DNA from 3 places in the Paenarthrobacter sp. NPDC090522 genome. Region 1 is predicted to be linked to each of the others. Evidence: riboswitches for the same ligand, from Rfam matches in the RefSeq annotation. Region 1 holds a riboswitch; each other region holds the start of a gene.

Evidence for each region. A riboswitch is a leader RNA that binds a small molecule or an ion and turns the genes downstream of it on or off. The one in region 1 is predicted to bind cyclic di-AMP.
Region 2: another riboswitch for cyclic di-AMP. It lies ahead of ACIQT2_RS21500 (NlpC/P60 family protein); the one in region 1 lies ahead of ACIQT2_RS20285 (hypothetical protein).
Region 3: another riboswitch for cyclic di-AMP. It lies ahead of ACIQT2_RS17280 (M23 family metallopeptidase); the one in region 1 lies ahead of ACIQT2_RS20285 (hypothetical protein).

Annotation. Positions count from the first base shown of each region.
Region 1 covers NZ_JBIVXL010000020.1:30,281-37,095, forward strand. Annotated here, with positions in the region: gene ACIQT2_RS20270 (hypothetical protein) at 1-146, opposite strand, end outside; gene ACIQT2_RS20275 (response regulator transcription factor) at 347-1,087, shown strand; gene ACIQT2_RS20280 (sensor histidine kinase) at 1,091-2,581, shown strand; cyclic di-AMP (ydaO/yuaA leader) riboswitch at 2,690-2,873, shown strand; gene ACIQT2_RS20285 (hypothetical protein) at 2,877-3,725, shown strand; gene ACIQT2_RS20290 (glycosyltransferase) at 3,899-5,299, shown strand; gene ACIQT2_RS20295 (glycosyltransferase family 39 protein) at 5,296-6,815, shown strand, end outside.
Region 2 covers NZ_JBIVXL010000024.1:32,545-39,359, forward strand. Annotated here, with positions in the region: gene ACIQT2_RS21490 (universal stress protein) at 1-331, opposite strand, end outside; gene ACIQT2_RS21495 (FAD-binding protein) at 744-1,445, shown strand; gene ACIQT2_RS21500 (NlpC/P60 family protein) at 1,592-2,374, opposite strand; cyclic di-AMP (ydaO/yuaA leader) riboswitch at 2,378-2,569, opposite strand; gene ACIQT2_RS21505 (copper resistance protein CopC) at 2,720-3,352, opposite strand; gene ACIQT2_RS21510 (NCS2 family permease) at 3,466-4,908, shown strand; gene hutG (formimidoylglutamase) at 4,982-5,932, shown strand; gene ACIQT2_RS21520 (hypothetical protein) at 5,971-6,459, shown strand; tRNA gene ACIQT2_RS21525 (tRNA-Cys) at 6,601-6,671, shown strand; gene ACIQT2_RS21530 (FadR/GntR family transcriptional regulator) at 6,718-6,815, opposite strand, start outside.
Region 3 covers NZ_JBIVXL010000014.1:30,324-37,138, reverse strand. Annotated here, with positions in the region: gene ACIQT2_RS17300 (NTP transferase domain-containing protein) at 1-506, opposite strand, end outside; gene ACIQT2_RS17295 (HNH endonuclease) at 549-1,049, opposite strand; gene ACIQT2_RS17290 (NlpC/P60 family protein) at 1,292-2,056, opposite strand; gene ACIQT2_RS17285 (C40 family peptidase) at 2,155-2,901, opposite strand; cyclic di-AMP (ydaO/yuaA leader) riboswitch at 2,906-3,064, opposite strand; gene ACIQT2_RS17280 (M23 family metallopeptidase) at 3,211-4,041, opposite strand; cyclic di-AMP (ydaO/yuaA leader) riboswitch at 4,046-4,286, opposite strand; gene ACIQT2_RS17275 (metal-dependent transcriptional regulator) at 4,516-5,211, opposite strand; gene serC (phosphoserine transaminase) at 5,511-6,641, shown strand; gene ACIQT2_RS17265 (DUF3027 domain-containing protein) at 6,729-6,815, opposite strand, start outside.

The DNA.
Region 1 (6,815 bases):
GAGGATCCGGGATTGGCTTCTCCGGGGCCGGGCTGCGCGGTTTCCTGCTTCGGTCCGGTATTTTCCCGGGGTGTGCCTTGGTTTCCCTGGGTGGTGCCCTGCGGGGCCGGGGACGTGGGGCCTTCGGGGTGCTGCTGCTCGTTCATGGTTCTCCAGATGGGGTTGTTGGTCCTCTTAGGCCCCAGAGTCTGCTGCCTGGCTGTGCGGAAGCTGTGTTGAGGAGCAGTCCCTCCTGTGACCTGTGGATTCGCGTGTTCCAGGACTCCCATCTCGCTAGTGTTGACTTCACAGGGTCCTCACAGGACCGGCAAAGCGCCGGCAAACCAGCAGATTGGAGAGTTGTCACATGGCATCCCCGCACTCCATGACCAACAACCTTCCCCAGCTCTCCCACCCGGACGGCTCCCCCATCCGCGCCCTGGTGGTGGACGACGAGCCGAGCCTCGCCGAGCTCATGAGCATGGGCCTCCGCATGGCCGGCTGGTCCGTCGCCGTGGCCGCAGACGGCCCCGAGGCCGTGAAGCTCGCTAAAGACTTCCGCCCGGACGTCCTGGTGCTGGACGTGATGCTTCCCGGATTCGACGGAGTTGAGGTCCTGAACCGGATCCGCGCGTTCGCCCCGGAAGTCCCCGCTCTCTTCCTCACCGCGAAGGATGCAGTACAGGACCGCATCGTTGGCCTGGCTGCGGGCGGCGACGACTACGTGACGAAGCCGTTCAGTATGGAGGAAGTCCTGCTGCGCCTTCACCGTTTGGTACAGCGTTCGGGTGTTGCCGCCATGGACACCGCAGAACTCGTGGTGGGCGACCTGACCCTAAACGTGGACACCCGCGAAGTAACCCGGGCCGGCGAGGACATCGCCCTCACGGCAACCCAGTTCGAGCTCCTGCGCTACCTCATGGAGAACCCCAAACGCGTGGTCAGCAAGGCCCAGATCCTCGACCGCGTGTGGGACTACGACTTCGGCGGGCAGGCGAACATCGTGGAGCTCTACATCTCCTACCTGCGCAAGAAAATCGAGGCCAACCACCCGCCCATGATCCACACCGTGCGTGGCGCAGGCTACGTCATCAAGCCCGCGGACTGAACCTTGACCACACTCTCAGGGGTCGCCCGGAAGACGCAGCGGAGCTGGCTGGACCCATCCACCTGGCATTTGCGGACCCGCCTGGTGCTCGTAGCCATGGCGCTGCTCGTTGCCATCTGCGGGGCGGTGGGAGTGGTGAGCTATGCGTCCATGGACATGGTGTTCAACCGGCAACTGGACCGGCAATTGGAGCAGGCGTCCAGCCGCGCGAACGACTTTGGCAGGCCACCCTCCAGCTACCCGAACGGCCGGCCGGACCCCCTCGAAGCTCGCGGGCAGGGCGCCGGCACCCTGAATGCGCGGATCAGCGGATCGACCGTCAGCAGCGCCGGGCTCATCGACGCTTCAGGGAACCGGGCAACGCTCTCCGCCGAAGACAAACAGGTCCTGCTGGACCTTCCCTTGGACAACCGACCCGTTGACCGATCACTGTCCAACGGCGACTACCGCCTGGTCGCCGTCAAAACGGCCTATGGGGACGTGATCGTGACTGGCCTGCCGCTCGCCGACAAACAAAGCACCGAAGCGTCCCTCGTCTGGACCATGGTGTTCGTATCGCTCGGTGGCTTGGTATTGATTGGGCTGGCCGGAACCGTCATTATCCGGCGGACCATGCGGCCACTGGAGCAACTGTCCGAAGTGGCCACCAAGGTTTCCCGCCTGCCCCTCGACGCCGGCGAGGTGGCCCTCGCGGTGCGCGTACCCCCGTCGGCTTCCCACCCCGGAACAGAGGTAGGCAGCGTGGGCTACGCCCTCAACCAGATGCTGAACAACGTGGCCAGCGCCCTCGAAGCCAGGCAGGAAAGTGAAACCAAAGTCCGGCAATTCGTTGCCGACGCCTCGCACGAGCTCCGCACGCCCCTTACGGCCATCCGGGGTTACACCGAGATGCTGCGGATGACCGAGAATTTCACCGAGGATGGCCGCAAGTCGCTGTCACGCGTCCAGAGCCAGTCGGAGCGGATGAGCACCTTGGTGGAGGACCTGCTGCTCCTGGCCCGATTGGATGAAGGGCAGCCTTTGAAGGTCACGGACGTGGACCTGACACAGTTGGTCATTGAAACCGTGACTGACGAGAAAGTCATGGCCCCGGACCACGTGTGGCAGCTCAAGCTTCCGGATGAGCCCATTACGGTCCGTGGAGACGGCACGCAACTTCATCAGGTGCTGGCCAACCTGCTGTCCAACGCCCGCAAGCACACCGATCCGGGCACCACTGTGGTCACCGGCGTCATGCTGAGCGCGGACGGGAGTGCAGTGGTCACCGTGACGGACAACGGGCCCGGTATTCCCGCGGATTTCCAGGGCCGCATCTTCTCCCGTTTTGCCCGGGCCGACGCGGCACGTTCGGGATCGGAGGGCACGTCGGGCCTGGGCCTGTCGATTGTCGAATCGATCGTCGGAGCACACGGTGGCAGCGTCGAAGTCACCTCAAAACCGGGGCGCACGGAGTTCGCCTTGCGCCTCCCCTCAGTGACCAGCGAACAGGTGTAACGAAACCGGCAAGGCGACGCACCGGCGTCGTGATCTCTGTTACCTAAATGTGACTTAAGCAAAATCCTCCTGTACCGTCGAAAGGGTGGGTCGCCCCAAGAGGCCCACACCCGGGATGCGCCGAGCTCTGCCACTTCCCGGAGTTCCGTTCTCATCGAGGCAGAGACGGGGGACCCAGAGTCTCCGGGCCAGGCATTGCGCCGGCCCTTGGGGTGAAGCCGCAGCTACGCGCGCGGCCGGATGACCTCATCCGAACCCGACAGCTAACTCCGCAGGCGCTGAGAGGTAATCACACATGTCTGAATTCAAGGATCAGACGCGCCATTCCGCGCGTCACCGCGACGAAAACGATGCTCCCCTGACCAAGTCGCAGGCCGTTCTGAAGAACGCCGCACGCCAGGGCAAGGCCGGCCACCGCATGTCGGTCGTAGCAGGTGTCGTTGCCGCCGCACTCGGCGTCGCTTCGCTGGGACAGGCCGCCAACGCCGCGTTCAACCTGCCGGAACTGAGCCAGGCAGCGCAGACCCAGGCCGCCGTACAGTCTGACCCGAACGCCAACGCTGCCTCAGACGCAGCTGCGGAAAAAGCTGCTGCGGATCGTGCAGCTTCGGCCAAGGCCGCAGCGGACCAGACAGCGGCCGCAAAGGCTGCAGCCGAGAAGGCCGCCGCCGACAAGGCAGCTGCAGACAAGGCTGCCGCAGACAAAGCCGCAGCAGACCAGGCGGCTGCAGCACAGGCCGCAGCCGAGAAAGCTGCTGCCGACGCCGCCGCCAAGGCTGCCGCTGACAAGGCAGCAGCAGCAGCTGCAGCCGCCGCTGCCGCGCCCAAGGCCGTGGACGATCCCGCCGCAGCCAAGGCCTACGCTGCCAGCATCCTGGCCAGCTACGGCTGGGGACCGGGCGAAATGACCGCCCTGAACACGCTGTGGGAGAAGGAATCCAACTGGCGCACCACGGCCACCAACGCTTCCAGCGGCGCATACGGCATTGTCCAGTCGCTTCCGGCTTCCAAGATGGCTACTGCCGGCGCCGACTGGCAGACCAACTACCAGACCCAGATCAAGTGGGGCCTGAACTACATCAAGGAACGCTACGGTTCGCCGTCCGCAGCCCTTGCCTTCCACTTGGCCAACAACTGGTACTAAGCCCGCAGGCTTTCCGATAGCCGCTCCTGTTCCCGCCGCGCGCATCAACCCCAACTGATGCGCACGGCAGGACCGGGGGCGGCTTTTCGCCTGTCCAGACGCCGCCACAGTTACACAGTCCCGTCACAGCTTCCGCCTAAAGCCCTCACAATCGGCGGATCCACTCTGGATGCATGACGCTCATAGATCCAGCCACCAGTGCGCTGCCGAGCCCCGCCCATGCGGGGCACTCCGCCGCTCCTGCCTTGCCCCACCGGCAGATGCGGCGCTCTCCCGTGGACACCCGGACCACAGTTCCCGTCCTGGACGTCACCGTTCCCGTCCACAACGAGGAAACGGACCTCGAGGAATGCCTGCGCCGCCTGCACGGACACCTCGTGGACACTTTCCCGCATTCCTTCCGCATCACGGTGGCGGACAATGCAAGCACGGACAACACCCTGAAGATCGCCGAGCGACTGGCCCGCGAACTCCCCGAGATTGCCGTCATGCGCTTCGAGGAAAAGGGCCGGGGCAACGCCCTCCGTCAGGTCTGGCTCGCGTCGCCTTCCCCCGTTCTGGCCTACATGGACGTGGATCTCTCCACAGACCTCGCCGCCTTGGCGCCGCTCCTGGCGCCCCTGATCTCCGGGCACTCGGACCTGGCCATCGGCACGAGGCTCTCCCGCAACTCCCGGGTAGTCCGTGGGCCGAAGCGCGAATTCGTGTCCCGCAGCTACAACGTCCTCCTGCACACCGTCATGGGTGCACGGTTCTCCGACGCGCAGTGCGGCTTCAAGGCCATCCGCGCGGACGTTGCCCACCAGATCCTCCCGCACACGCTGGACAACGCCTGGTTCTTCGACACCGAACTGCTGGTCCTCGCCGAACGCTGCGGACTCCGCGTCCATGAAGTCCCCGTGGACTGGACCGACGATCCCAACTCAAGCGTCGACGTCGTACGTACCGCACTGGCCGACCTGCGCGGAATGGCGCGCCTGACGCGCGACCTGGTCACCGGACGCATCCCCGTTCCCGAACTTCGTGCCGCCCTGGCGCGCGGACCACTCCCCGCTTCCTCACGGACCTCCGAGGCCACGCCGCGGACGAGCCTGTTCGGGCAACTGGTTCGCTTCGGATTCATCGGTGCTGTGTCCACCGTGGCCTACCTGGTGATTTTCCTGTTCTGCCGCAGTTTCATGGACCCGCAGCTCGCCAACTTCCTGGCGCTCATCATCACCGCCGTGGCCAACACCGCCGCCAACCGGCGCTTCACGTTCGGCATCCACGGCGGCAACCACGCACGGCACCACTTCGAAGGGCTGATCGTCTTTGGCATCGGCTTGGCGCTCACCTCCGGCGCGCTCGCCCTGGTGCATGGAAGCACGACGCCGGACCGCTGGGTTGAGGTGGCCACCGTGGTTGGGGCGAACCTCACCGCGACAGTAGCCCGCTTCCTGCTGTTCCGCCTGTGGGTCTTCCGGAAGCCGTCCCAAGCTGCGACGCCCGCGAAACCCGCCGCGGCCGCCGTCCCAGCCGCTGAAGCAGTTCAGACGGCAGCCTCCGCCCAGACCAACGAGGTGGCAGCGAAATGATCACCGCCCTCCAGCCAAGCAGCGCAACCGAAACCGAAGCCGGCAACCCCGTGCCCACGGACCACCGGCACTCGCGCTTCCACCGCATCGTCTTCGGCCGGCAGGCTCGCTGGGTCCGTCCTTCCGCCGCCGGGCTCCTGGTGGCGACAGCCTTCCTCTACCTCTGGAACCTCGCGGCCACGGGCTACGGCAATTCCTTTTACGCCGCCGCCATCCAGGCCGGCACCAAGGACTGGACGGCCTTGTTCTTCGGATCGCTCGACGCCGGCAACGCCATCACCGTGGACAAGCCACCGGCTTCCCTCTGGATTCCCGCGCTCGTGGGCAGGATCTTCGGCTTCTCCCCCACCAGCATGCTGGTCCCGGAGGCACTCATGGGAGTGGCCGCCGTCGGGCTTCTGTACCTGGCGGTCAAGCGGGTGGCGGGACCCGCAGCGGGCCTCATCGCCGGTGGTGCGCTGGCTCTGACCCCGGTGGCAGCACTGATGTTCAGGTTCAACAACCCGGACGCCATGCTCACGCTGTGCCTGGTGCTGGCCGCGTACCTGACAACGCGGGCCATCGAAAAGGCGGGCTGGAAGTGGCTTGCCGCGGCGGGTGCCGTTGTTGGGTTGGCCTTCTTGAGCAAGATGCTCCAAGGCTTCCTGATTGTTCCCGGGTTGGCGCTCGCCTACCTGTGGGCAGCCCCCACCTCGTTCCGCAACAGGATCCTGCACCTGCTTGCAGCGGCAGCGGGAATCGTGGCTGTTGCGGGAACGTACATTGCGATCTTCCAGCTGACTCCCGCCTCGGCACGCCCCTACATGGCGGGGTCGGAGGGCAACAGCTTCCTTGAACTCACGTTCGGCTACAACGGCCTGGGCCGCATCACTGGATCGGGCGAAGGTGGCGCCGGTGGCGGCATGCCCGGGGGCGGTGGAGGCATGGGCGGCAATGCCGGATTCGGTGGTTCGGCCGGTTTGGGCCGCATGTTCGGCACCAGCTTCGGCGGAGAAGTTTCCTGGCTGCTCCCGGCGGCCCTCATCCTGTTGGTGGCCGGACTGTGGTTCACGCGCCGCGAAATCCGGACTTCACGCAGCCGCGCTGCGCTGCTGATGTGGGGCGGCTGGCTGATCGTCACTGCCGGCATCTTCAGCTTCATGAGCGGCATCGTCCACCCCTACTACGCTGTGGCCCTGGCCCCGGCCATAGCCGCTCTGATCGGCATTGGTTGCGTTGAACTGTGGCGTGGCCGCGATTCCTGGGCAGCGCGGATCATCCTTGCCGTCGTGGTGCTGGGTAGCTCCCTCTGGTCGGCCGTGCTGCTGGGACGGGACGCCACGTGGCTGCCATGGCTCCGGATCGTCGTCGTAGTCCTGGGCGTCCTCGCGGCCGCCGCGCTGCTGCTCCGGGTGGACCGCCTCGGTGCGTCCGCACCCAAGGGCATGCTCCGACGCCTGCCCGCGGCCGCCGTCGTGGTGGTGTCCCTGCTTGCCGGTGGTTTGGGTACCGGTGCCTGGACCGTTGCCACAGCGGC
Region 2 (6,815 bases), on a different contig from region 1:
CATCTCCATTCTCCACGGAGGCATCCACGTCCAGGTCATAGCCGGCCACCTTGTCCATGGCCTGTTTGACGATTGCTTCCGCACCCTCGCGGATGACGGAATCGTCCACGGTGGCGTAACCGCCGTCCAGGCCGGAGGCCGCGAAAATCGGCACTGAATAGGCCGTGACGATATGCAGGGGAAGTTGGCGGCGTTCAGCCTCGCGGGCCGCCCACACCAAAGCGCATTGACCGTGTTCCGAGCCGTCTACTCCGACGACGATTCCACCGGGTGCAACGGCTTCTCCGTCGCCGCTCCGGGGTTCTTCAACGTGACTGCCGTGCTGGTCCATGGGGCCCGCCTCTCCACCTGCTGCTTTTGTTCCGGTCATTCTGCCAGAGGTTTCACCCGCAAGGTGACACGCCCGGCCTGGTGCGAATATCCGGGGAAGGAGAAGTTCAGGGCATCCCCTTCCACTGCCCACTATTCTCGGTTGCCAAGGCCGAATCAAGGCGACTTTTCGCCCGCCGCATAACGGTCCGGGCTCGGTTTCAGGTGTGGTTGCCGGACTCTGGATGAACAAGTAAAAACACGCTGCCATTGAGGCTATCCACGGCCCCAAAAGTTCTGTAGTGTTCGAGTCACCGAATGGCCGGCAAGCGTGTTCCAGGACACACCCGGCCATTTGTTTGCGGACGCTGGGGGAGCTTGGACGCGAAACAACGCGATGCCTTCGGGCACACACGTCAAGGAGGAACCAAGCAGTGTCACTCACGCCTGATTCCGGCACAGAGCGCACCACCACCGTGGTGATTGGAGCCGGGCTTTCCGGCCTGGCCGTGGCCAGCGAGCTCAGCCGCTACGGCGTTGGCTCAATTGTGGTGGACGGGTTTGGATCCCTGTCCACATCCGGTCCCTCCGTCCACACGGGAATGCTGCAGCGCTGCGATGCTGCCGACCCCGCGGCCATGCTGGAACGCAACCAGATCCTCCGGCACTTGCGGAACTACGCAGCCAGCCATCAGCTCGACGTGCGGAGCACCACCAAGGCGGTGCGCCTGGACTTCCTGGGAGCCAGCCAGGGCCTGCAACTCGGCGAGCGGAGCGTGGCGGACCTTTCGACTCCCGGCATTGGCGTCCCCGGCCTGGCAACGGCGGGCCTCGCCCCGTTCGAGCCGGCACCTCGACAGTGGGCCGTACACACGGCCAGCGGCATCCTCCTGGCGGACCACATCGTTGTGACGCGTTGCGCCCAAAGCCAGTTGCGCCGGATGTTGGCCGAACTGGGCATCGCGATCGGGCAGAACCTCGTGGCAGCCATGCGGGCGGTGGGGATGCACCTTGTTGGCGTCGGAGAGCTCATCACCCCTACGCCCAAGGAAGTGCTCCGCCAGGCAAAGGCAGTGGGACAGGCCATCTCGTCGAAGGTGGCGCTCCCGGCAGGACCGGGCATCGCGATCGCCTGAAACTGGCACGGCCAGCGCCGCGGCTGCCAGACCACACCGGCATGCCCGCTGTCCTGAGCAACGAGTGAACCCTTAATAACCACAGGCCGGCACCCGGAGAGCAATCTCTCCCAGGTGCCGGCCTTGGTGGTGTTTAAGCGTGAAGCTTAGGCGCCAGCGCGTACGTACGTGATGGGGCCGGTTGCGGTCAGCCAGCTGATCGGGTGGATGCCGGTCTGGTTGCCGTTGATGCCGCCACTGATGGCCTGGCCGTTGCCGATGTAGATAGCAACGTGGCCGGACTGGACAATCATGTCGCCGGGCTGGGGATCGCTGACTACCTTGCCGTAGTTCAGGAACTGCATCGGAGCGAGGTCACCCACGGGGATGCCTGCCGAGCCGAGTGCGCGCTCCACCATGGCGGTGCAGTCCTGCATGATGCCGATCTGGGCGTAAGCCGAAGCAACCATGGCTGCGTTGACACTCCCGGCAGGTGCTGCTGCTGCAGGAGCCGCGGCGGCGGGAGCAGCCGCGGTAGCTGCAACGGTAGCCTTGGCCGTGGTGGCAGCCGCAGTGGTTGCCTTCTTGGCCGGAGCCGCAGCCACGGGGGCCGGCTTCTCGATCACGGGAGCTGCCACGGAGGAAACCGCGGGGCGCTCGAAGTTGATGGTGGCAGTTGCAGCTGCGGTGACCACCTTGTTGGGGGTCTCCGCAACGGTTTCGGCAACCGTCGCCGGGCTGGAGTCACGCTGGACCGGGGCCTGTGCGGGGGTCTCGGCAGCGTGGGCGGCAATGGAGCCGGTCAGGACAAGGCCGGAAGCCGCAGCAATAACGGCTGCCTGGCGGCCAGCGCCCGAAGCGTTGCTGGCAACGGCCTTGGAGATGGAGATGAACGGATTGGGACGTGCGATGTCCGCCTTACGACGGCCGCGAAGAATGCGTGAAGACATGAAAAAGCCTCTCCCGATGCCTGCGAGGTTAGCTGTCGGATTCGGATGGGAGTCACCCGGTCACTATCCCCCGCTGTTCAGCGGAAGCTTCGTGACTTCACCCCAAGGCGCGCTCAATGGCGGCCTAAAATGGGTTCCCCGTCTCTGCCGTAGGTTTGTCTGCGAACGGATTCCGGACTGCGGCAGAGCTAGGCAATCAGGCCGGAAGTGCCCCAAATAGGGATCGGGCACAGGTACTACCGTAACGGATGATCACGCCAAAGTCACATTTGAGTAACGAGGAGTTGGCTTTGCGCGTGTCGCGGTAACCCTTTCGAGATTTTCGCAGGTATGTAGAAAACCGCGTCATTCCGCGGAATTATCGCCCTCGGCCTCGTTGGAAGCGGCCAACTTCCTGCGGGCTGTAACAGCCAGGAAAACCACCAGGCCGACTGCCACCACGGCGAGGCCCACAATGCTCCACGGGAAGGGCTGGGAGGCGGCCGGAGCCGACTCGCCGGAGCCGGTCCCCGGAGCTGCCGTTCCTGCGCTCGGAACCACCGCTCCCGATGCCGAAGCGGACGGCGAGGCGCCCGCGGAGCCGTCTGCCGCCGTCGTGCTTCCCGTGGTGGCCGTGAACTTGAAGGTGCCCTCAATGGGGTGCGAATCGGAGCTGACCACGCGCCACACCACCGTGTACTCGCCGGCCGGCGCTCCCGGGCGCAACTTTTGGACTGCCTGGTTGTCGATGATTTCGACGGCGCCGTCAGCCCAGTTTTCGCCGCCCGCGGTGACCGTCACCCCGGAACCGATGGCCAGCGGACGGTTGTTGAAGGTGATGGAGACCGACGCCGGGACTGCCGCCACGGTGGCTCCGTTGGCCGGAGTGGTGGACTCGGCGACGTCGTGCGCGGACGCGGGGGCGGCACCAAAAAGTACCGCCGAGGCGAAGGCAAGGGCGGCAACGACGGCGGCCAGAAGCGGGCGGATGGTACGCATGGGGCGGTTTCTCCTAATGTTGGCTTCCTTACAGACTAGGCGAATCGTCCGGGCGCCCCGTAGCCGCGGGCATAGGATTTGAGAGCACACTCACCCGATCCCCGGAGACCTTCATGCTTAAACAAGGTTCTGCCATAGACCGCTACTTCAAGATTTCCGAACGTGGTTCCACGTACTCACGGGAAATCCGTGGCGGGTTCGCGACCTTCTTTGCCATGAGCTACATCGTGGTCCTGAACCCCCTGATCCTCTCCGGAGCCGACTCCAGCGGAGCCTCACTGGGCTTCACGGCAGTTGCAGCCACCACCGCGTTCGTTGCGGGCATCCTGACCATCCTCATGGGAGCCTGGGCCAAGCACCCGTTCGCGGTGGCCACGGGCCTGGGAGTGAACGCCTTCGTTGCCGTCACCGTCGCTTCACACCCGGGGCTGACGTGGCCGGACATGATGGGCCTCGTGGTCTTGTCCGGCCTCACCATGTTGATCCTGGTCCTCACGGGCTTCCGCACCGCTGTGTTCAAAGCAGTCCCGGAAGCCCTCAAGACCGCGATCGTGGTGGGCATCGGCCTGTTCATTGCCCTGATCGGCCTGGTCAACGCCGGTTTCGTCCGGCGCATCCCCGACGCCGCCGGAACCACGGTTCCCCTGGGACTCGGCGTGGACGGCAAGCTCATGGGCTGGCCAACACTGGTGTTCGCCGTCGGCCTGATCCTGACCATCGCCTTGGTGGTCCGCAAGGTCCGCGGCGCGATCCTGATCGGCATCGTCGTGTCCACCGCGTTGGCGGCGATCCTGGAATTCACCCTGCACATCGGCCCGAGCTTCGACGGCAAGAACGTCAACCCGCGCGGCTGGTCCCTCGTGGCACCGACGCTCTCGGAATGGGGCGCTCCGGACCTTTCGCTGATCGGCAAGGCGAACCCTTTCGGCGCTTTTGAACATCTAGGCTTCATCGCCGCAGCCCTGCTGGCCTTCGTGATCCTGCTCAGTATCTTCTTCGACGCCATGGGCACCATGGTTGGCCTGGCCAACGAGGCGGGAACCGTCGACGAGCACGGCAACATCCCCAATGTGGACCGCGTGCTCCAGGTGGACGCCCTCGGCGCGATTGTTGGTGGCGGCGCGTCCGTCTCGTCCAACCAGATCTTCGTCGAGTCCGGAGCCGGCATCGGCGAAGGTGCGCGGACCGGCCTGGCGTCCATCGTGACCGGTGTGCTGTTCCTGGTGGCCATGTTCTTCACGCCGCTCATCAACCTGGTTCCGTTCGAAGCCGTCGCCCCCGCGCTGGTGGTGGTGGGCTTCATGATGGTGTCCCAGGTGGGCAAGATCGACTGGCAGGACTGGGGCGTGGGCATCCCGGCGTTCTTGACCATCGCCCTCATGCCGTTCACGTACTCGATCGCCAACGGCCTCGGGGCGGGCTTCATCTCCTACGTCCTGATCCGTACCTTCCAGGGCCGCGCCCGCGAAGTGCACCCGCTCATGTGGGCTGTTGCAGCGGCGTTCCTGCTGTTCTTCGGCATTGGCACCGTTGAGGAACTGCTGGGCGTGAAATAGGCATTCCGGTATTTCAGACACTCCGGACGCGGAACTGCTGGCTTTGGCAGTCCGGGTCCGGTGTGCTTTAAGCATGGAAACCAGCGCCTTCACCGTAGACACCACCCCCAGGCCGTGGACCGGACGCTTCGACGGCGACGGCGACGAACACCGCCGGTGGTGGCAGGCCGTGGCTCCCCATGCTCCGGAGGCCGCCGCAGCCGCCTCGCGCCCCGCCGTCGTGCTTGGTTTCTGCAGCGACGCCGGCGTGAAGCGCAACAAAGGGCGCGTGGGTGCCGCCGCAGCTCCGGCCGCGATCCGTGCCGCGCTGGGTCCTTTGGCCTTCCACCTGGACCGCGACGTTTTCGACGCCGGCGACGTTGTGGTCGAGGGCGACGCCCTGGAAGCAGGCCAGGAGCGGGCAGGACGCGCCATTGCGGGACTGCTCGACGGCGGCAACCTCACCGTGGTGCTGGGCGGCGGGCACGAGACCGCGTTTGCCAGCTACCTGGGCGTTGCCGGATCGGAGGCCGTGCGCAGCGGAAAACGTTTGGGCGTGCTGAACCTCGATGCCCACTTCGACCTGCGGGATGAGCCGACACCGAGCTCCGGAACCCCGTTCCTCCAGATGGCCCAGGAGGAGGCCGCCGCGGGGCGCGAACTGCAGTACGCCGTCGTGGGTATTTCCGAACCCAACAACACGCGGACCCTGTTCGATACCGCGGACCGGCTCGGCGTGAAATACCTGCTGGACGAAGACTGCTCACCGGAAGCGGTGGAGACCTTCGTGGCCGACTTCCTGGCCGGGATCGACGTGCTGTACCTGACGATCGACCTCGATGTGTTGCCCGCCGCGGTGGCGCCGGGCGTGAGTGCCCCGGCCGCGTATGGCGTGCCGCTGCCGGTGATCAGCGCGGTCTGCAAGCAGGTTGCCGCGAGTGGCGCGTTGCTGCACCTGGACGTGGCTGAATTGAACCCTGAGTTCGACATCGACTCCCGTACCGCCAAGGTTGCGGCCCGGCTGGTGAACACGCTCCTGGCCTAGCTGTTTCCTTGCGGCCATCCTGCGCATAGCCTGTGTGGATGGGCGCAACTCCTGTGCAGGACAAGTGGACTGTCCAGAACAAATGGACCTGGGTCTCCGGGCCCGTGGCGGTTGCCCTTGGCCTCGCTGCCCACGTTGTCTCCGGCGGAAGCGCGCCGGCCATCCCGGTACTGCTTGGTTTCGTGGCCCTTGCGGCGTTGGGCGCGCAGCTCATTTCCCGCTGGATCCACGGGCCGCTGCTGTTGCTGTTGGTTTCCGGAGCAACGCAGCAGCTGCTGTTCTTTGGCTTTGACGCGCTGGGAGGTTCCATCCCCGGGCTCGGCTCCCTGGACCACCTCCACGGCACCGGCCGGATTCCGGAAGACCTGCCCGTTCCCGCGCCCGGCGGCACCCCCATCCACGCAGGGGACCTCATGCTTTACACGCACGCCGCGGCGGCGATCCTCACGCTCCTGATCGGCGCCGGCGTGGCCAAACTGGCGGGAAGGTCATGGCGGGGGCGCATGCTTCATGCCACGCAACCGTAGGCAACAGTGACGTAGTGCGGCGACCAGCGACGTAGCCCGGGCGTCAGGCCGCGTAGCCTAACCGTCAGCCCGCGTAGCCCTGCGAAAACCGGGGCAAAGAACTTTGCTTGGCTACCCCGGCCGAACCTAGTGTCGTTGGCACGTGGTGTACCCAAGAGGCCAGGGAGCTGCCTGCAAAGCAGCGCACGCGGGTTCGAATCCCGCCACCACGTCTAATGGGTCCGTGGCCCTCGCCGGGTTGGCAACTCGGCGGAAGTCTTACTGCGCGGCGTCGAAGCCTGCGAGGAGCCGGCGGGATGCGGTAACCATATGGGAGCGCATCTGCTGGGTGACAGCGTCGACGTCCCGGGCCTTCA
Region 3 (6,815 bases), on a different contig from region 1:
ACAGCCAGCACGTTCAGCCTAGCAAGCAGCTTGAAGACAGATGCGTTCGTTAACGACCGGGCTGCAGCGACTTCGCGTTCCAGGGCCTGTGTGCTGTAGATGCCAAGGAGGGGCTGTTGCCTGCCATCGGAAGACACAGCCATGGCTCCCTCGGTGCCATGGTGCCCCGCAACTTCCTCAAGGATGGCAGCCACTCCCCGTGAGGCATGCGGCATATCGCAGGCCAGCACCAAGGTCCACGGTGCCGGATCAGTGGCCCCAAGAACGGCAAGTCCCGCGGCAATGGCCGCCGCCGGTCCTGCGTAGGCGGGCTCCTCGCGCGCGGACAGTACCCCGTCCGGAAGGCCGTCCTGGCGCGGCCCCACCACCACAATCCGCGAAGCACCCCGGACGGAGTCCAGGGCATGCGAAAGGAGGCTCGCGCCGTCGTACCTTAAACCCGGCTTGGGCACGCCACCGAGGCGGGTGGCCCTGCCACCCGCCAGGATCACGGCGTTGAACTCCATCCGCCCAGATTACCCGTACGGCCGGAGCACAACAGAAATCGATCAGGCGGCGGATTCCGGCAAGAGGAACGGGTCCCAGTCCGGCGCAGGTTTCTCGAGTTCTTTGATCTGCCACATGGTTCCCGTGGGCACGCCGGGTGTGAAGCGAAGCTTCCAGCCCATCTCGGCGAGCGTCTGGTTGCTCTTGGCGTTATTGCATTTCAAGCACGCCGCAACCAGGTTTTCCCAGGAATCCGCGCCGCCCCTGGATTTGGGGTGGACATGGTCTATGGTGTGCGCTGTCTTGCCGCAATAGGCGCAGCGGTGGCCGTCGCGGCGGAGCACCCCGCGGCGGCTCACAGCGGTGATCCTGTTGTACCGGGGACGGATGTAGCGGTTGAGGAGAATCACGGACGGACGTCCCAGAATCTCCTGTGGCCCGACGACAGGTTCGCCGCCTTCGGCCACTACGCTAGCTTTTCCAGTCAGCACAAGGACCAGCGCCCGGCGGAAGGTGACTACCGCCAGCGGTTCATATCCAGCATTCAGAACGAGTGTGCGCATGCACGTACCTCTTCACGGCCGCACCCGTCAGGGGCACGAGGGCCGGCTGCCCTCTGCATGTACGGGCTGTGGATCGACACCATAAGGGTAAGCACTTATATGCCGTATCAACGAATTTTCGGGCCTGTTCCCGTGCAGTGTCGGCGAATGTTCATGTGCGGGACACCTTGCACGGCCCTCCGCGCGGGGCTTAAAGCGGAACACCCCGCAGGTATTCCTGCGGGGTGTTCAAAGAATCTGTATCAGCCGTTCACACGGATGAAGACCGGGCCGGAGCCGACGTTCACACTGAAGAGTGCAGTGGTGGACCCGTTCCATCCACCGTGTACTGCCATGCCGTTACCGACGTAGACGGCGATGTGTGCCATTCCGCCGTAACCACCGTTGGCGTAGTACGCGAGGTCGCCCGGCTGGGCTTCGGCGGCGCTGACGGTGCGGCCCAAGGAGAGGTAGCCCGCCGGCCAATCGTGGAAGTTGATACCCACGGCCGCCAGCGAATTGGTGACCAACATGGTGCAGTCCTGGGTCACTCCCAGCTGGGCGTAGGCTGCAGCGGCGATGGCTGCCCCGAGGCCACTGGAAGCTGCAGGAGCCTTGGCGGCCGCCGTTGCTGAGTTGTCCACTGCCAATGTGGCGGTCGCGCCGGTAGCCGTGGAGCCGGATGCGGCTTTCGCTGCGGGCTTCTCGACGACGGGAGCCGGAGCTTCCACCGTGGTCACAACCGGGCTCTCGTAGGAGATGGCCACGGTGGAGTCGGCAGCGATGGTGGACTGCGTGACTGCCTGGACATCAAGGGCTGTGGTGGCCGTGGATTCACGCTGGACGTTGGTATCGGCGGCGTTCGCAGCAACGCCACTGGTCAAGACCAGTCCTGAAGCGGCAGCGATAACGACTGCCTGGCGGCCGACGCCACCGGCGTTGTTGCTGACAGCCTTCGCGATCACGGCAAGGGAGCTGGTCTTGGGGGCCTCAGCTCGGTGCCGTGCAACCTTGTGTGCACTGGTCATTTTTTAATCTCTTTTCGTTTCCGCACGCGGTTGGGGCACGCGCGGTTTGCGGGCAAGCCAGCACTTGGGGGGCATGCTGGCGTACCCCGAACGGGGTTTTAGCGGAGGGTGAAGAATGAAGACGTGCCGGTGGAAGCCACCGAGTGGAGCAAGGTTCCCTGGCTCGGGTTGAGAGCGCTGATCATCATGCCGTTGCCGACGTAGATGCCTACGTGTGCGCCGCCGTTCTGCATGACCAGGTCACCCGGCTGCGGCGTGCTGGTGGCCTTCATGGCAGTCCAGGCGTTGACGCGGGGAATGCTGATGCCGGCCTGGGCGTAGACCCACTGGGTGAAGCCGGAGCAGTCCCAGCCGTTGGGAGTGGTGCCGCCCCAAACGTAGGGGTGGCCGATGCCCGTGTAGGCGATCGCGGCGAGGCCGGAGGCTGCGGCGCTGGAGGCCGTTTCCTTGGCGTCGGAAGACTGTGCGGTGAGCGAGCCTGCAGCCTGGCTGCCAGTGGTCTGGTTACCAGCTGTCTGGGAGCGCTGGGTGGTCTGCGACGCGCGCTGGACCTTCGGGGCTTCCTTGGTGGCCACGACGGGGCTCTCGAAGGAAACAGTGGCCGTGGGCTCTGCAGTGACAACCTCGGTGGTGAGGAGCTGCTGCGTGCTCGTCTCGGCCTTGGAAACATCGGTGTCCGCTGCCTGGGCCGGGAGGCCGACGCTGAGGACGAGGCCGGAGGCTGCGGCGAGAACTGCGGCCTGGCGGCCAACGGTTCCGGCATTCGCTGAAACAGCCTTCGAAAGAGTGTTCAACGGGTGAACCGTCTCGGCGCGGTGGCGCGCAGGGGTAGTGCGTGATGACACGTAGGTAGCCTCTCCCAATGCCTGCGAGGTGAGCTGTCGGATTCGGATGGGAGTCATCCGGCCACGCGCTTCGAGAAGCTTTGTGACTTAACCCCAAGGCCTTCTCTCGAAGACCAAAAGTGGTTCCCCCGCCCCTGCCAGACGAATTTTGCGAACGGATCCTGAGTGGTGGCAGAGCTAGGCAATCCACTCAAGTGCATCGGCCCCCTAAAAAGCCGATGCGCTTTAGACGGTACAACAGTTGAAAGCGAATGTCACATTCAGGTCACGGGGTGTGTCGCGAATGCGAGAGACGACCATCGACTTTGCTTAGAGCCAGCCCATGGGGTCAACAACTTCGCCGTTGACCTGGACCTCGAAGTGCAGGTGGCAGCCCGTGGAGGCGCCCGTGGTGCCGCTCAGGGCTACAACGTCACCGCGGCTGACAGTCTGGCCAACCTTGACGTTGAAGGACGACAGGTGGTTGTACGTGGTCTCAAGGCCATTGCCGTGATCCACCACAACGCGGTTGCCTCCGCCGTACTCGTGCCACCCGGCAAACGTGACCTTCCCGGCGGCGGCAGCGTGGACCTGGGTGCCACACTGGGCAACGAAGTCCTGGCCGCGGTGGAAGTCGCCGGTGCCACCGGTCAGCGGGCTGACGCGGTATCCGAACGGAGAAGCGGTTGTCAGCGTGTCCAGCGGACTTCCAAGGGTGCCCTTGGAGGAACTGGCCTGGATGCTGCCAACGGACTGGGCGCTGAGCAGCTGCTTTAGCTTGCCGTCGGGATCGGCCTTGGTGGCCACCGCCGCACGGCTGAAGTCGATTTTTGCCGATGCTTCCGCGGAAACCTCAGGCTGGCTGCCGCCGGATACGGCAAGGGCAGCTTCTGTTTGGCCCGACTCGGAGGTGGCCATGACGGGGCTTGTGGCCGGCAGACCGACAGTGAGGGCGAGGCCTGTGGCGGCCAGGGCCACCCCGGCTTTCTGCCCTACGCCACTGGCTGCGGCGAAATCGGCAACCTGGCGCAACGGGCTCTTACGGCGGCGCACCTGACGCTGGGTGTCGCGCGGCCGGATCTCCGTTACGACGCGGGCTGGCCGCAGCTCAGCAGCGGGGCCGGACGCGCGTCGGCGGCCCCTGACGTTCTGCGATGTCAAACTCTGTTCCTCTCTAGAAAGCCTGCGAAGTTAGCTGTCGGATTCGGATCAGAGAGTGCAAAGACCCGGCCCGCACGCAGCGCATACGGCACACAGGTATCCCGGAGGAAATTGCGTAAGTAGGCACTGCTGCTGCGGACTTCACCCCAAGGCTGCTTCTTCAGGCAGCCAATGGTGGTTCCCCCGCCTCTGCCAGTAGTGGATAACACCCCTGATCTGCTGGCAGAGCTCGGCTCCAGATCAGGTAACGCTTTGGTATCGGCGCTAGTAGATAACTATAGGGGATTAAAGCCTTCGGTAATAAATTCGTTATCTTCCGCGGCGCCGCTTTCCGGGGTGGGCCTTTAGCACCTTTCGGCGGAAACTGCAGGTCACGCCGTTCTACCCGACTCTGGTAGTGAGATCAGACACTCCGGCCGGGACACAAGTGAGGCACCCATCCTTTTCGGGAGAGGTGCCTCGGAAGTCCTACGTTCAGCCAACCGCCACGAAGACGTGGGCTGCAACTTCGGGGGGCAGTTCCAGGGCGCCCTCGATGCCGGGGACGCGGACGGAGATGTACTCCCCTACCTGCGCCAACGAAACTGCCGCGCCCGGGCGGATCCCGCCTTCATCGAGTTGGGTCAGGAGTTCAGGCTCGACCTGGATGGGTTCGGCCAACCTGCTCACCACAACCCGTGAGTCCGTGGCGTAGCCGTCCATTGCCTGGATGAGGTTGACGTCGCCCTTGAGGGAGATCTGGCTGGCCCGTCCACCGAGTGCTTCCAAGCCCGGGATCGGGTTTCCGTACGGCGACTCGGTGGGGTGCTCAAGCAACTCGTACAGCCGGCGTTCAACCCGCTCACTCATCACGTGCTCCCAGCGGCAAGCCTCGTCATGCACATAGGCCCAGTCCAGGCCGATGACATCGGCCAGGAGGCGCTCGGCCAGGCGGTGCTTGCGCATCACTTCGGTGGCCCGCTTCCGGCCAACCTCGGTCAACTCCAGGTGGCGGTCATTGGACACGACCACCAGGCCGTCGCGCTCCATGCGGCCGATGGTCTGGGAAACAGTGGGACCGGAATGGCGCAGGCGCTCGGCAATGCGGGCCCGAAGAGCAACGATGTTCTCTTCCTCAAGCTCCAAAATGGTCCGAAGATACATCTCAGTGGTATCGATCAGATCCGTCATCCAGCTCAGCTCTCCTCGAACGCAGTTCTCGCGTAGTGTCCACCGTACCGCGTCCAGACGAGGCGGTCGGTCCCGCGGCGCCGCCCCATGACGCCTCCTCCAGCTTAGCTTATTTGGAATTACTCTGAATAATCCTCCTTCGCGTTCCCGCGCTCCCGGACTGCACCGTTCCACGTGGCGGACTATGACAACCGCAGGTTCCTGCCCGCGCGCCGTGTCAGGCAGAATTGGGGTGTCGAAGGAGCAGTTGATGCCACCTGCCACGACCCATCTTTGACCGATACCCATTGGAGCCACCCGTGAGCGACAACAGCATCACCATTCCCGCCGACCTGCTGCCCAAGGACGGACGCTTCGGCGCAGGACCGTCCAAGGTCCGCCCGGAGCAGGTCGAAGCCCTGTCCGCCGCAGCCACCACCATCCTTGGCACGTCCCACCGCCAGGCACCGGTGAAGAACCTCGTGGGGTCCGTCCGCGAAGGCCTCAGCACTTTCTTCCGCGCCCCGGAGGGCTACGAGGTTGTCCTCGGCGTCGGCGGTTCCACGGCGTTCTGGGATGTCGCAGCGTTCGGCCTGGTGGAGAAGAAGGCCCAGCACCTCTCCTTCGGCGAGTTCGGTTCCAAGTTCGCGGCGGCCACCAACAAGGCTCCCTTCCTGGACGCTTCCTCCATCATCAAGTCCGAGCCGGGCACCCGTCCGTCGCCGCAGGCCGAGGCCGGGGTGGATGTCTACGCCTGGCCACAGAACGAGACGTCCACGGGCGTCTCAGCTCCGGTCAAGCGCGTTGACGGCGCAGACGAAGGCTCGCTGATCGTGGTGGACGCAACCTCTGCCGCCGGTGGCCTGGACGTGGACGTCGCGGAGTCCGACGTGTACTACTTCGCGCCGCAAAAGAATTTCGCTTCCGACGGCGGCCTGTGGCTGGGCCTCTTCTCCCCCGCCGCGCTGGAGCGCGCTGCCCGGGTGAAGGCCAGCGGCCGCTGGATCCCCGACTTCCTGGACCTCCAGACAGCGATCGACAACTCCAAGCTGAACCAGACCTACAACACGCCGTCGTTGTCCACGCTGGTCACGCTGGACGCCCAGGTGCAGTGGCTCAACAGCAACGGTGGCCTGGATTTCGCCAGCAAGCGCACGGCGGACTCCGCCAGCCGCGTGTACTCCTGGGCCGAGGCCTCCGAGTACGCCACGCCCTTCGTGGCCAACGCCGAGGAACGCTCCAACGTCATCGCCACCATCGACTTCGATGATTCGATCGACGCAGCGGCCATCGCCAAGGTGCTGCGCGCCAACGGAGTGGTGGACACCGAGCCCTACCGGAAGCTTGGGCGCAACCAGCTCCGGATCGCCACGTTCGTGGCCATCGAACCGGATGACGTTTCGGCACTGCTCGCCAGCATCGACTACGTGGTTGGCGAACTGAAGAAGTAAACACCATCAGCGGCCGCACGGCCGGAACGTTAAAGGGCGCCTGCCGGGAAGGATTCTTCCCGGCAGGCGCCTTTTTTGTGTCTTCAGTTATTGCTGGCCGGAGTGGTCCGCGTCTTCGACGGCGTCCCCGGTCTCGTCCGAATCGTCATCCGCGTCGTCATCAACCTGGGCATC